One region of the Streptomyces sp. CRN 30 genome, then DNA from elsewhere that is predicted to be linked to it. Evidence: riboswitches for the same ligand, from Rfam matches in the RefSeq annotation. Region 1 holds a riboswitch; each other region holds the start of a gene.
The links. A riboswitch is a leader RNA that binds a small molecule or an ion and turns the genes downstream of it on or off. The one in region 1 is predicted to bind cyclic di-AMP.
Positions count from the first base shown of each region.

Region 1 (4,842 bases):
GTTTCGCTCTCAGCGTGCCCCCTCCCCTTCGGGCGTACGTTCTGTACATTCTTTACGGAACGAACAGAGGGCCATTGGCAGAGGGCCAGAGGACCGTCGGAGGAGGCGCGCTCCATGGGCAAGAACGAACCGTCCGCCCGCTACGTCCTGCCGGAGTTCACCGAACGCACCGGCGCAGGGGTGCGGACGCTCGATCCGTACGCGAAGCTGCTGGCGGAACGGATCGTGTTCCTGGGGACCCCGATCGACGACCGCTCGGCGAGCGACGTGACGGCGCAGTTCATGTATCTCGAGCACGCGGCGCCGGACCGGGACATCTCGCTCTACATCAACTCACCCGGCGGCTCGTTCAGCGCGATGACGGCCGTCTACGACACGATCCAGTACGTCTCCTGCGACGTGGAGACCATCTGCCTCGGCCAGGCCGCCTCGGCCGCCGCGGTGCTGCTGGCCGGCGGGACGCCGGGCAAGCGGTACGCCCTGCCCGGCGCCCGCGTGCTGGTGCACCAGCCGTCGCTGCCCGAGCCGGTCGAGGGACAGGCGAGCGACCTCGCCCTCCGGGCCGACGAGTTGCTGCGCAACCGCGCGACGCTGGAGGGGATGCTCGTACGGCACACCGGCCGGAGCCCGGAGCAGGTGCGGGCCGACATCGAGCGGGACACGGTCCTGGACGCCGCCGGAGCCGTGGCGTACGGCCTGGTGGACCGGGTCGTCGAGAGCCGCAAGGCCTCCCGCGCCCTGCCCGGTGGGAGGTGAGCCGCCGGTGCTGCCCCCCGAACTGCCACCGCTGCCCGCGCTGACCCGTGCCGAGGCGGAGCTGATCGACCGGTACCTCGACGTGGTCGACCTGCTGGGCCGGATCAACCCGGCGCGCCCGGGCGACACCTACCGCGGACTGCGCGCCGCACAGGCCCTGGTGGGCAGGGCGACGGCCCTGCGCACCGCTCTCGAACTGATGCACAAGCGAGGGGAGAGCGAGTTGCACGCCCCGACCCTCGCACGCGCCCTGCGGGTGCTCGACGGCGAACGGCGCACCACCCGTGTCACCGTGCCACCGGAACCGGGCGGCTGACGCGGGTTCCCCACCACGGGAGTACGGCACGAGGGCCCGGCACGGGGCGCACGCCGCTCCCGTCGGCGCATCCGGCACGGAGCGCGCGCGGACCGGACCGCATACCCACGAACGGCCTAAGGGCCCGTCCTCCCCAAGACGCGCAGAAGTTGCGCACTCCGTCCGCACCAGGGACTCAGCCGCCGCGCCGCCCCTGGTGCGAGGACCTCGGCTCCCTCGGCCCGCGTCGCCGGAAGGGGCTGTCCACCCGAACAGGTGAGTGGTGAGTAACCCCACAAATCTCCGATTCCGCTCGGTGATTGCGACATTCGTGCGTCAAGATCCCTACCGACGACAAGCCCCCGCCGCAGCGGCGGGGCGGTCCGGGCGGACGCCGAGTCCTGCCACCGCACGGATGACGGGTCGACAGAAGTGGATCGGCAGGAGTGGAGGACCCGAGCACGACGGGCCGCCGGGACGAACACCGTTCCGAGTGGTCCTTGGGGTGAAGCCACGTCATGACGTGGCCGGGCTACTTCGCCAGCCCGAATCCGACAGGTCATCCTTCACAGGCGGCTGACGAAGGGTTGCGCATGACTGCGCTCAATCGTGTCCCGTCGCTGCTCGGCCGGGCCGGCACCGCATCGTTCCTCACCATCGCCGCCGTGGGCGGCAGCCTCGTGGTCCCGGGTGTCGCCACCCAGGCCGAGGCGACCTCGCCGGCGTCGAAGGCGCTGAAGATCGCGGCGTCGAAGCAGGGCGCCCCGTACGCGTGGGGCGCCACGGGCCCGAACCGGTTCGACTGCTCCGGGCTGACGCTGTACGCGTACAAGAAGGCGGGCAAGAAGCTGCCCCGCACCGCCGCGCAGCAGTACAACAAGACCAAGAAGATCTCCGCATCCAAGCGCAAGCAGGGTGACCTGGTCTTCTTCCACTCGGGCAAGAACGTGTACCACGTCGGCATCTACGCCGGGAGCGGCAAGCTCTGGCACTCCCCGAAGAGCGGGGACGTGGTGCGCAAGTCGAAGATCTGGACGAAGAGCGTCTGGTACGGCCGGGTGGCGTGACCTGCCCGGGGCGACGGCTTCCCGTGCCGTCGCCCCTCCTCGGTCCCGGCCCGGCACACCCACGACGTGCCTGGTGGGACGCGTCCCGTGCGGGCGTGACCACGCCCGGACGGGTTACACGTTCCCCCATGGCCGACCACCAGAGCTCGCACACGGGACGCAACGAGACGCCGCTCGAGAGAGCCGACCGCAACTTCATCGAGCTGCTCCAGGAACTGCGCGTCACCCAGACCGGGGTGCAGGTCCTCTTCGCCTTCCTGCTGTCGATGGCGTTCACCCAGCGCTTCGAGTCGCTGGACACCTTCCAGCTCGCCACCTACGTGACCACGCTGCTGCTGGCCCTGCTCTCGGCCATCATCTTCGTCGCGCCGGCCGCCCTGCACCGCTCCCTCTTCCAGCAGAACGCCAAGCCGCTGATCGTCCGGGTCTCCGACCGGCTGGCCACCGTCGGCATGGTGGTGCTGATGCTGGCGTTCACGGGATCGGTCACCCTCGTCGTGGACGTGGCGCTGGACCGCGGGGCCGGCATCGCCGCCGGAGCGGGCACCTTCCTCGCCTGCACGGGCCTGTGGGGCGTACTGCCCCGCCTGGTCCTCCGGTCGGGATCCCGCGACGACGCCGACGAGACGTCCGCCGGGGCACCGGAGACGGTGTCGTCGTCCCGGGGACCGCGCGAGCCGATCCACTGACCCCCCGCCGCCCGGGCCCGCTCAGGGGTCCTGCTGCCCGGCCGCCGTCAGCGGCGGCTGCGCCGACGTCACCCAGGGCAGTTCGATGGCCACCGTCTTGCCGCCCTCCCGGGTGGGTCTCATGCTCAGTCTGCCTCCGCACTCGGCGGTCAGCCAGCGGATGATGACCATGCCGCGGCCGTTGTCCTGCTGCACGGCCGCGGGCAGCCGTTTCGGGAACCGCGGGTGACTGTCGGTGACACCGATGTGCAGGTGCTCGTCGCGGTCGAGCGCGATGTCCACGGTGAACGTGGGCGACTGTCCGAAGGTGTGCTGGACGGCGTTGGTGGCGAGTTCGGAGACGATCAGCCGTACGGTCTCGCCGATCTCGGCGTCGCTCGGCAGGCCCCATTCGGACAGGACACCGGCGACATAGGTGCGGGCCGCGGAGACCGAGGCCGGGTCGCTCGGCAGAGTGACGGATGCTTCCTGGTGGTCTGCCATAACCACGTCGTCCCTTTCCCACGAGACCGCCGGTCCGCCACGGAAGGAAGGATTCGGGTACGGTCCCGGACTGGTGCTTCGCGCCAGATTGCCATCACTGAGGGTGCTCGCGGCACCGATCCGCCAAGATGTGCATATATCTGTCGCTCGAAGCGGTGAACTCTCCGACGACCGACCGTATTTGGGCGGCCCCATTGGTCCATCCTCTACCGTCGCCCCGACACCGCGGCCGGGCGGAAGGAGAGACCCATGCAATACGGTCCTGCGGTGCGCCGTCGCAAGCTCGGTACCGAACTGCGCCTGCTGCGCTGCCGCTCCGGCCTCACCAGCATCGAGGCGGCCCGGCTCGTCGGCTGGCACCAGTCGAAGGTGAGCCGGATCGAGACGGGTTCCAGCGGGGTGAAACCGGCCGACGTCCGCCGGCTGCTCGACGCGTACGGGGTGGCGGACACCGAACTGCGCGAGCTGCTGCTGGCGTTGGCGGGCGGCGAGGACGGCGGCGGTCGGCAGAACTGGTGGCACGCCTACCGTGGGGTGCTGCCGCCGACGTACCGCGATTTCATCAGCCTCGAGTCGCAGGCCGGCGGGATGTGCACGCTGGAGACCTCGGTGGTGCCGGGCCTGCTGCAGACGCCCGAGTACGCCCGTGCGGTGACCCGGGCCACGCTGGAGGGGCTGGCGGACGACAAGCTGGACGCGCTGGTGGAGGTGCGCATCGCACGCCAGGACGTGCTGCGCGCGGACCCGCCGCTGCGGCTGGACGCCGTCCTGGACGAGGCGGTGCTGCGCCGGCGGGTCGGCGGGCCCGAGGTCATGGCACGGCAGTTGCAGCGGCTCCGGGAGGCGGCGGCGCTGCCTCAGGTAAGGCTGCAGGTATTGCCGTTCACCGCGGGGGAACACATCGGCCTCACCGGTCCTTTCGTCATCTTCTCGTTCTGCAACACGGCCGATCTGGACGTTGTCGTGCTCGACCACTTGACGAGTAGCCTCTACCTCGAACGGAAAGAAGACCTCCAGGCCTATGTGGAGGCCTTCAACGCCCTTCGCTTCCACGCCCTTTCGCCCGAGGAATCGTTGGATTACATCGCCGGGATAGCCGCCGGCGCATAAGGAGGCACCATGTCAGCTCTGCCTCGTCATGTCCCTTCGAGCACCGCGCTGCACGATGTGCAATGGCTGCGCAGCAGTCGCAGCACGGGAATGAACAACTGCGTCGAGACGGCGCGCCCGCATACCGGCTCCCGCGCCGGTCTGGTGGCCGTCCGCGACTCGAAGAACACGACGGGACCCGCTCTGCTGTTCACCCCCGAAAGCTGGGAGGAATTCATCTCCGCGCTCCGGTGACAAGTGACTTCCTGTCACCCGTCACCGCCGGGAATCTCGACGCACGGCCGTGTCACGCCGACTCACGGCCGCGTCCCGCAGATCACCGCGACGGCCCGGTCCAGCTGCCCGTCGGTGAGATCCGCCCGGGCGGTCAGCCGCAGCCGTGACACCCCGTCGGGCACGGACGGTGGGCGGAAGCAGCCGACGGCGAGACCTGCCGCCCGGC
Region 1 covers NZ_JAVRHI010000550.1:3,068-7,909, forward strand. The annotation lists gene UW392_RS63705 (ATP-dependent Clp protease proteolytic subunit) at 115-756, shown strand; gene UW392_RS63710 (hypothetical protein) at 764-1,072, shown strand; cyclic di-AMP (ydaO/yuaA leader) riboswitch at 1,434-1,641, shown strand; gene UW392_RS63715 (C40 family peptidase) at 1,645-2,118, shown strand; gene UW392_RS63720 (DUF6328 family protein) at 2,247-2,807, shown strand; gene UW392_RS63725 (ATP-binding protein) at 2,829-3,290, opposite strand; gene UW392_RS63730 (helix-turn-helix transcriptional regulator) at 3,540-4,400, shown strand; gene UW392_RS63735 (DUF397 domain-containing protein) at 4,410-4,634, shown strand; gene UW392_RS63740 (8-amino-7-oxononanoate synthase) at 4,697-4,842, opposite strand, start outside.

Region 2 (4,842 bases), on a different contig from region 1:
CGGCGCCGCTGACCATGTTCACCGGGGTGAAGGTACGGTCGTGGCCGCCGCACGCGGGAATGACGGCCAACGCCTACATAGTCGACAATCCGGAGCTCGCGGATCTGGCGGCGCGGTTCATCAAGGAGATCGGCTTCAGCGGGATCATCGACCTGGACCTGCGTTTCGACCGCAGGGACGGGCAGTACAAGCTCCTCGACTTCAATCCGCGGATGGGCGCGCAGTTCCGGATGTTCGAGAACGAGTCGGGGGTCGATGTCGTGCGCGCCCTGCACCTGGACCTGACCGGACGGACGGTCCCGGAGGGGGAACAGCTCACCGGTCGCCGGTACGTCGTGGAGAACATCGACCTGCCCGCGCTGCTCGCCTACCGGCGCAGCGGCTACACGACACCGCACGCTCCGGCCCGCGCCAGCGGTACCGAGCCGGCCTGGTTCGCGCGGGACGACCTGTGGCCGGCTCTCACGATGCTCGCCCGCCTCGTACGGCCGGGCGTGAAGCACCTGTACCAGCTGTGGCGGGCGCAGCGCCGTGGCTCGGGCGCCGCCGCCCAGTAGGCCATGAAGCAGGTGCCGTGAAGCAGGTGCCAGAAGCAGGCCACGAAGCAGGTACATCGCGCATTCGTCGCGTTACGTTCCGGGAGGGACTTCGTGATTCATCCGGTTGCAGTGATCGGCGCCGGGCCGTTCGGCCTGTCCACCGCCGCCCACCTGCGGGGGCGTGGCATTCCGACACGCGTCTTCGGTGAACCCATGGTGAGCTGGCGGGAGAACATGCCCGCCGGGATGCTCCTCAAATCGACACCGGCCGCCTCGGCCATCGACGCGCCGCAGGGCGGTCACACCCTCACCGACTACTGCGACGCGGCGGGCACACCGCGGCTGGCGCGGGACGAGGACGTCATCCCCGTGGAGACGTTCATCGACTACGGGTCGTGGTTCCAGCAGCGGCTGGTGCCCGACCTGGAGCGGGTGCGGGTCGTGTCCGTGGACCGGCGCGCGGACGGGAAGGGGTTCGAACTCAAGCTGGACTCCGGGGAGTCGTTCACCGCGCGGGCTGTCGTGGTGGCGACCGGCCTGTCCGGCCTCGCCCACCTCCCGCCCGAGCTCGCGGGCGCCGCCCCCGACGGGCCCACTCCCACCGGACCCCTCTCGCACAGTTCGCACCACCACGACCTCGACCGGTTCGCGGGCAAGGACCTGCTCGTGGTCGGCGCCGGGCAGTCCGCGCTGGAGACGGCGGTGCTGGCGGCGGAGGCCGGAGCGCGGGTACGGGTGGTCGCGCGCGGGCGCGGCAAGGTGGCCTTCGGTGATCCGCCGTGGCGGCAGCCGAGGCTCCGGCCCGAGTCGCCGTTCGGCCGGGCCTGGTCCCTCTGGGCGCTCAGCTACTACCCGCACCCCTACCGCCGGCTGCCCGCCGGCGCCCGCCACCTCCTCGTGCGCCGGGTGCTCGGGCCGCTCGGCGCCTGGTGGCTGCGGGACCGGTTCGAGGGCACGGTGCAGGTACGGGAGGTGCAGCGGATCGTGCGCGCGGGCGGCATCGACGGGCGCCCGACGCTGGTGGTGCGCACCCACGAGGGGCGCATGGAGGAACTGTCGGCCGACCACGTGATCGCGGCCACGGGCTACCGGGTGGACCTGGCGGCGATGGACTTCATCGGCCACGAGTTGCGTACGGAGCTGGCGGTGAGCCGGGGAGCACCGCGGCTCGGGGCCGGATATCGCTCGTCGGTGCCCGGGCTGTACTTCACGGGGCTGCCCGCGGCGGCCTCGTACGGGCCGGTGATGCGGTTCGTGTGCGGCACGGAGTTCGCCTCGCGGCGGCTGGTCAGGCACCTGGCGGCCGCCCACCGGTGAGCGGTGGGACGCGGTGCGTGCCACCGTGAACCGCGCTGTCCGGGGGCGGGAGTTCACGGTGCCGCAAGGGGGTACGTCGTCCGGTTAGCGCCGGACGGATGAGCCCTGCCGGTCCGTATTCTCTGATCATGACGCCGCGCACCGTGTACGCCCTCATCGCCACTGACCTGGACGGAACGCTGCTCCGCGGCGACCACACGCTCTCCGCCAGGTCCCGCTCCGCTCTCGCGAGAGCTGCGGCCGCCGGTGCGCGGCACCTGGTCGCGACGGGACGGCCCGCCCCACTCGTACGCCCCCTGCTGCGGGAGCTCGGCAGCAGGGGGCTTGCGGTGTGCGGGCAGGGCGCGCAGCTGTACGACGCCGGCGCGGATCGGCTGATCTGGTCCGTGACCCTGGACAGGGAACTCGCGGAGACCGCGCTGGAGAAGATCGAGGCCGAGGTCGGGGAGGTGTACGCGGCCGTCGACCAGGACGGGGCGGAGGGGAGCACCCTCATCGAGCCGGGTTACCTGATGCCGCAGCCGATGCTTCCCGCCGTACCGGTGCGGCGGCGCGAGGAACTGTGGGGCGCGCCCATCAGCAAGGTGCTGCTGCGTCACCCCACGCTGAGCGACGACGAGTTGACGGCGGCGGCCCGCCGAGTGGTCGGCTCGCTGGCGACGGTCACCATGTCGGGGCCCGGGACCGTCGAACTTCAGCCATGTGGCGTCACGAAGGCGACGGGCCTGGACAGGGCCGCCCGGCGGCTCGGGGTGAGCCCGGCGGACACCGTCGCCTTCGGTGACATGCCGAACGACATCCCCATGTTCGGCTGGGCCGCACGCGGGGTGGCCATGGGCAACGCCCACCCGGAACTCAAGGCCGTCGCCGACGAGGTGACCCTGTCGAACGAGGAGGACGGGGTCGCCGTGGTGCTGGAGCGGCTGTTTCCGGGGTGAGCGTTGCCGTGGCCGGGTGTGGCCACGCCGGGGAGCCGGGTCAGTACGGACCGAAGACGTTGTCGATCGAGCCGTACCGCGCGGCGGCGTAGTTGCACGCCGCCACGATGTTCGAGACCGGGTCGTACGGGTCGTACACCGTGCCGGAGACGTGGTACGCGGCGAACGTCGGGTCGATGACCTGGAGCAGGCCCTTGGACGGGGTGCCCGCCGCGGCGTTCGAGTCCCAGTTGTTGATGGCCTGCGGGTTGCCGGACGACTCGCGCATGACGTTGCGGTGGATGCCGTCGTACGTTCCCGGTATGCCGTTCTGCCCCATGACGTCCAGGGCCTCACGGATCCAGCCGTCGAGGTTGTCGGCGTAGGTCGTGACGGAGGCGGGGGTGACCGCGGTCGCCGTGTCCGTGCCGGACTCCCCGGCCGCACCGACCGTGAGTTCCAGACCCGGGCGGATGAGTTGCGGGTCGTCACCGACGACCGCGCGGTTGTCCTCGTACAGCTGTCGCCAGCCGCCGTCGACGGCGTGCTCGTCCGCGATCCCGGTGAGCGTGTCGCCCGCGAGCACGGTGTACGTCGGGGCGGCGGCCTGGGGTGCGGTCCGGACCTGGGCCGGCTGTGCGGCACTGGCGCTCGTCGCGCCCATGAGCGGAAGGGCGAGGGCGGCCGCACCGGTTCCGGCGACGGCGAGGACACCTCGGGCGAGCGGGCTGGTTCTGGGGCGGCGGTGCTTGCCTCGTGCGGGCATGGCGCGTTTCCTCTCCGGCGCCTGCGAGGTGAGCTGTCGGGTTCGGGCGGAAAGGTGCCCGGCCGTGCACGGCCCGCACGACGCATGACGAGCGGCGAGTGGTGTGCGCGGCTTCACCCCGAGCCGGTCCGGACCTACTGACCGGCGGCTTGCCTGGGTCCCCCGCTCCTGCCCTGCGTGAGTGAGTCGGTCAAAGGGGTCGCGGGCGGCGGCAGGATTCGGCGTTCCGCCCGGATGGACGTGAACGTATGCGAGAGCACACAGGTGAAACAAGGGTGGATGGGTGACGTGAGTCTCTCTGGTGACGTGCTGGCGGGGCTAAAGGAGATCGAAATGCCCGGTCGGTCGACTCCAACTTTCCTTCTGCAAAGGCAAAGTGCTCGCGCTTCGAAGGTGTGGTCACAAAGGCCCCCGTGTGACTCGACTCACGGGCTGGAAGGATCATGGGGGAAGGGTGTCCGTGCGGAGCGGCGACTGGGGGTGGCGTAAAGGTGGCAGGGAGTCACGGGGCGGTGACGGGAGGCTGCGCCCGTGACACATGGTCCGCACCGGGTATGCGGAGCGGGCGCGGAGCGGATGCGCCGGGTGTCGGGGATGATCACTCGGGGGCCGTGAGGAGAGCCGCCGGTGGAGCCGTGTGGGTCGAGGCATGTCCGTACGTATCAGCTGATCAAGAACATGACCGGTGTGTGCCGATGCCGCCCGGGGTGGACCGGTGGGCGCTCGTGGTGATCGAAAGGTGACCGGATACGCTGACTCGGGTGATGGCAGCGACAGATCGACAAACTATGTCATCGACCTTGAGACCGTGACCGTCCGTGTGACCGACCGTATGACCGTCAGCAGACGTCAGCAGACAGGAGACCTCTCGTGACCGTCGTCGAGCCGTTCGGGCTGAGCGTGCGGGACCAGGCTCTGGAAGCCGATGTCCAGGCCGGATTGACGGCCGTCGAGGAAGGTTTGTTCGAGGCCACGAAGAGCGAGGTCCCCTTCATCCAGGAGGCCGCGCAGCACCTGCTGAAGGCGGGCGGGAAGCGGTTCCGGCCGCTGCTGGTGATGCTCGCGGCGCAGTTCGGGGACCCGCACGCGCCGGGCATCGTGCCCTCCGCCGTGGTCGTCGAGCTGACGCACCTGGCCACGCTGTACCACGACGACGTGATGGACGAGGCGGACGTGCGCCGCGCGGTGCCGAGCGCGAACGCCCGCTGGGGCAACTCCGTCGCCGTGCTGACCGGGGACTTCCTGTTCGCCCGGGCCTCGCACGTGGTGGCCGACCTGGGGCACGAGGCGGTCCGGATCCAGG
Region 2 covers NZ_JAVRHI010000202.1:29,257-34,098, reverse strand. The annotation lists gene UW392_RS21310 (ATP-grasp domain-containing protein) at 1-557, shown strand, start outside; gene UW392_RS21305 (FAD-dependent oxidoreductase) at 651-1,856, shown strand; gene UW392_RS21300 (HAD family hydrolase) at 1,985-2,794, shown strand; gene UW392_RS21295 (LysM peptidoglycan-binding domain-containing protein) at 2,835-3,539, opposite strand; cyclic di-AMP (ydaO/yuaA leader) riboswitch at 3,545-3,741, opposite strand; gene UW392_RS21290 (polyprenyl synthetase family protein) at 4,410-4,842, shown strand, end outside.
Region 2: linked by a shared signal. The riboswitch ahead of UW392_RS21295 (LysM peptidoglycan-binding domain-containing protein) and the one ahead of UW392_RS63715 (C40 family peptidase) in region 1 are both predicted to bind cyclic di-AMP.

Region 3 (4,842 bases), on a different contig from region 1:
CGAGCAGACCGGCACCGAGGGCTTCCTGGTCGGGCTGGCCCTCGCGGTGCTGCCCGTCCCCCTGCTGATCACCGCGTTCCGCTGGCTGGACCGGGTCGCGCCCGGACCCTGGCGGAACCTGCTCTTCGCCTTCGCCTGGGGCGCGTGCGCGGCCGCGCTGATAGCCATCGTCACGAACAGTTTCGCGGTCCACTGGATAGCGACGACCACCGCGGACCCGTCCGGCGCGGACGTCCTCGGCGCCACCGTCATAGCGCCCGTCGTGGAGGAGCTGGCGAAGGCGGCCGCGATACTGCTGGTCTTCCTCTTCCGCCGCCGGAACTTCACCGGGATCGTGGACGGGGCGGTCACGGCCGGGGTCACCGCGACCGGCTTCGCCTTCACCGAGAACATCCTCTACCTCGGCACGGCCTTCGGGACCGACCGGCTCAGCGGCGTGGACGGCATCGCCTCCGTCACGGCCGCGACCTTCTTCGTCCGCGTGATCATGTCGCCCTTCGCGCATCCGCTGTTCACGGTGCTCACGGGCATCGGCTTCGGCATGGCGGCGCTCGCCGCGGACCGGCAGCGCGTCCGCCGCGTCCTCCTCCCGCTCACCGGACTGCTGCTGGCGATGGGCCTGCACGCCCTGTGGAACGGCTCGACGACCTTCGGCCAGTTCGGCTTCATCGCGGTGTACACGGCCTTCATGATGCCCGCGTTCGGACTGCTGACCTGGCTGGTCATCTGGGCGCGGCAGCGGGAGCTGCGGACCGTGCGCGAGGAACTGCCCGCCTACGTGGCCGCCGGCTGGCTCACGCCGGCCGAGCCGTACGCCCTCGGCAGCCTGCGGGCACGGCGGCTGGCCCGCGACCACGCCGGGCACCACGGGGGCCCGGCGGCGGCCCGCGCGGTCACCGAGTACGAGACGTACGCGACCTCGCTCGCCCTCCTGCGGCGCCGTGGGCGCCGGGGCCGGGCGGGCGCCGACTTCGTCGTACGGGAACGGGAACTGCTCTTCGAGCTGTGGCGGCGCCGGGAGATCGCGCGGCCGGCGTTCGGCTACGCGGCGCGGGCCGTGGCACCGGGCCCCGCGGCGGCCTGGCCGGCGTACGCGCACACCCATGGCCACGGGTACGGGTACGGCTACGGCTACGCACCGGTGCACCAGCCCGGCCCGGTCGCGCCCCACTCCGGGCCCGAGCCGTATCCCGCGTACAGCACGCACTCCGCGCACGACCACAACCCCTACCGGTCGTAGACGTCACGCGGACAGCCGCCGCTCGCGGGACACGGCCCCTGCCGCACCGGCGCCGTCAGCGTGCCTCGGACGCCTCCGTGAGCCGGGCGAGCTCCTCGTCGGTGAGCGTCAGATCGCCCACGGCGTTGCCGCCGGCGGCCGTGTAGGCGTCGAGCACGGCGAAGGACCGTGCCTCGTCGGCGGTCCAGCCGAAGACGTTGCCGCCGAGGGCGAGCGGGAACACCTCGAGGTCGGACGAGCCGAGCTTGCGAAGAGAAGTCATGCTTCACTTCAACGTCCGAGCCGGACGTACGCATTGCGTACGTCCGGCCGAAGAATCGTGAACAGTGAGCAGCCCGCAGGAGCTACGCCAGGGGTGACGTCAGGGGTTGAGGCCCTTGCTCTGCAGCCACGCCATCGGGTCGATGCCCGAGCCGCTGCCGCCGGGGTGGACCTCCATGTGCAGGTGGGCGCCGGTGACGTTGCCCGTGGCGCCCACGCGGCCGATGACGTCGCCGGTCGCGACCTTCTGGCCGACGCTGACGCTGATCGAGGACTGGTGGGCGTACCAGATCTCGGTGCCGTCGTCGAGGGTGAGCACGGTCTTGTAGCCGTACGAGCCGTCGTAGCCCGCCTGCGTGATCGTGCCGCTGTGGACCGCCTTGAGCAGGGTGCCCGTGGGCGCGGCGAAGTCGATGCCGGTGTGGTAGCCGGAGGACCAGTAGGCGCCGGCCTGACCGAAGGTCGAGGTGATGGTGTACGAGGAGGTCGGGAGCACGAACTGCCGGGCGAGCTTCGCGAGGCGCTCGGCCTCGGCCTTCTTCGCGGCCTCCTCCTCCGCCTTCTTCTTCTCGGCGGCGGCCTTCTCCTCGGCGGCCTTCCGCTCCTCGGCGGCGCGCTCGGCGGCCTCCAGCGCGGCCTTCTCCTCGGCGGCGGCCGCGGCGGCGGCGTCGACCTGGTCCTGCTGCGACTCGGCCTGCTGCATGATGCGGGCGCGCAGCACCTCGCCGGCGTCCGAGGTGCCCTGCTCGCCGTCGGCGACGGTGAGGCCGGCGGTGCTGAGCGCGGTGGCGGAGCCCTGGGGCTCCTCGTCGGTGTCGGCGGCGAACACCGATCCGACGTTCGGCAGGTCGGGCATCGATATGGACACCGGGGGCTTGCCGGTCTGCGCGGTGGCCATGCCGCCCGCGCCGACCGCGGCTATGACGCCGACGCCGAGAACGGTGGAGCTGCGGGCGAGTCCACCGCCGCGCTGCTTGGCCACGCGGTGCCGGCCGCGCACGGGACGGACGGAGTCCGCCGTGGGGTTCCACTCCTGCCAGGGACCCTCGTTCTCACCGTTGTAGGTGCCGTAGCCGAAAGTGTCGCCGTTCTTCTGGCTCGGCATGAAGGGGTCGACCGGAGTTTCGGTCGCAGGCCGGTTGGACGCCACGTAGGCGTACTCCTTTCCTTCCTTCTCGCCTACCGGGTTAGCTGACGGGTTCGGAACAGGAAGGTCTCCTACGCGCGTATACCGGCCGTGTCTCCACGGCGATATCCGCACGATTCACCCCAATTGGTGGTTCCCCGGTTCCCTTGCGGGATTCGGCGCGTGCGCACGGAGCCGTCTCTTGTGACGGCTGGGACTACCGCGCTGCGTTATCGAACGTTAATAGACGCGCAGGCCGTATTCCAAGCAGTTCCATGTGATCGTTGCGACTTTCGCGCCGGACCAAAGGGTCATGGCATGCGGAAATCGGGCGAGTTGCCTCCGGCCGGGAAACATCCAAGTTTCTGATGGTGCGTCAGTTGTTATGCGGCGGGAGTCGCCCGGACACGCTTGGTGACGGCCTCGCGGCCCGGTCAGCCCGCCGTGCGTTCCGTCAGGCCGGTCAGCGCCGGCGACGACGTCGGCATCGCCGGCATCGTCAACTCCGCCAGCGGCAGGGTGTGCTGGGTCTGGAGGACCTTCGCCCGCAGGTACCGGACGTTGTGGTCGGTCGTGAAGACGCCCGTGGCGACGCGGTCACGGACCTCGACCCCCAGGTCGCGCAGCTGCCGCGCCTTGTCGGGGTTGTTGGAGAGCAGGTCGAGCCCGTCGAGGCCGAGCGCCCGCAGCATCTGGGCGGCGGCGGTGTAGTCCCGGCCGTCCTCGGGCAGGCCGAGGGCCGCGTTGGCGGCGTAGGTGTCGAGGCCCTCGTCCTGGAGCGCATACGCGTCGAGCTTGTTGTAGAGACCGATGCCCCGGCCCTCCTGACGGAGGTAGAGGAGCACTCCGCCGCGGTCGGCGATCCGCTCCACCGCCTCCCGCAGCTGCGGGCCGCAGTCGCAGCGCGCCGAGCCGAAGACGTCCCCGGTCAGGCACTCGGAGTGCAGCCGGACCAGCGGCGTCGCGCCGGGCGCGAGCTCGCCGAGGACGACGGCCACGTGCTCCTGGCCGTCGGCCAGTCCGTGGAAGGTGACCAGTTCGGCGTCGACGGAGTAGCCGTCGTGGAAGCGCAGCGGCACCCGGACGCGGGCGCGCGGGGTGGCGACGGGGAGGTCGGTCATGCGGGTCTCCGTTGCAGCGGGTCCTTGCTTCACTTTTGAAGCACGGCGGCGCACAGGACTCTAGCTCTGCTTTAAAGTTCAAGCAACCAGTTCGGGTGACCGACCGGCGACCGTCCGGAGTGAGCCACGGCAGGCGCACCCCGTCACGCGGAAGGGCAGGACCTCCTGCGCCACGGCAGTTCGTCGGGCGGCCGCACGGCCCGCGGTCCGTCGCCCTGGACGGCCTCCGCCACACTCAGGCAGATCCGCTCCAGCTGTTCCACCTGCTCCGCCGTGAGGTGGTCGAAGACCGCCCGGCGCACGGTGTCGACGTGCCCCGGCGCCGCTCGCTCCAGCAGCGCCTGCCCCTCGTCCGTGAGCACCGCGACACTGCCCCGCCGGTCCGAGGGGCACTCCTCGCGCCGTACCGCCCCGTCCCTCTCCAGGCGCGTCACCGCGTACGTGAGCCTGCTGCGCGTGATCTTCAGCGCCTCGGCGAGATCGGTCATCCGCAGCCGCCGCTCCGGTGCCTCGGAGAGGAAGGCCAGGACGGTGTAGTACAGGTGCGGCAGGCCGGCCTCCCGCTGGAGCTGCCGGTCGAGCGCGTCCTCCAGGAGCAGCGAGGCGGCGACGTACGCGCGCCAGGCACGCTGTTCCTCGGCGGTGAGCCAGCGGGTCGTCATGCGGACAGTGTAGTAATTGCTTAAAAGTTGAACCAGCGTTCCGGCAGCGTCGCATCCGCACGAGCGGGATGACCACAGGAGTACGCCCATGCCCCACCCCCACGTCCTGCTGTCCGCGGCCGTCTCCCTCGACGGCTTCCTCGACGACACCGGACCCGAACGGCTGCTGCTCTCGAACGCGGCCGACTTCGACCGGGTCGACGAGGTGCGGGCGGCGAGCGACGCCATCCTCGTCGGCGCGGGCACCCTGCGCGCCGACAACCCCCGCCTCCTGGTCAACTCGCCCGACCGGCGCGCGGCCCGGGTCGCCGCCGGCCTCCCGGAGTACCCGCTGAAGGTCACCGTCACCGCGGCCGGGAACCTCGACCCGGCGGCGCGGTTCTGGCACACCGGCGGCGAGAAGGCGGTCTACACGACCGACCGGGGCGCCGA
Region 3 covers NZ_JAVRHI010000017.1:16,112-20,953, forward strand. The annotation lists gene UW392_RS02030 (PrsW family intramembrane metalloprotease) at 1-1,240, shown strand, start outside; partial or broken gene UW392_RS02035 (aldo/keto reductase) at 1,359-1,502, opposite strand; gene UW392_RS02040 (M23 family metallopeptidase) at 1,602-2,651, opposite strand; cyclic di-AMP (ydaO/yuaA leader) riboswitch at 2,663-2,819, opposite strand; gene UW392_RS02045 (GTP cyclohydrolase II) at 3,062-3,748, opposite strand; gene UW392_RS02050 (MarR family winged helix-turn-helix transcriptional regulator) at 3,892-4,410, opposite strand; gene UW392_RS02055 (dihydrofolate reductase family protein) at 4,499-4,842, shown strand, end outside.
Region 3: linked by a shared signal. The riboswitch ahead of UW392_RS02040 (M23 family metallopeptidase) and the one ahead of UW392_RS63715 (C40 family peptidase) in region 1 are both predicted to bind cyclic di-AMP.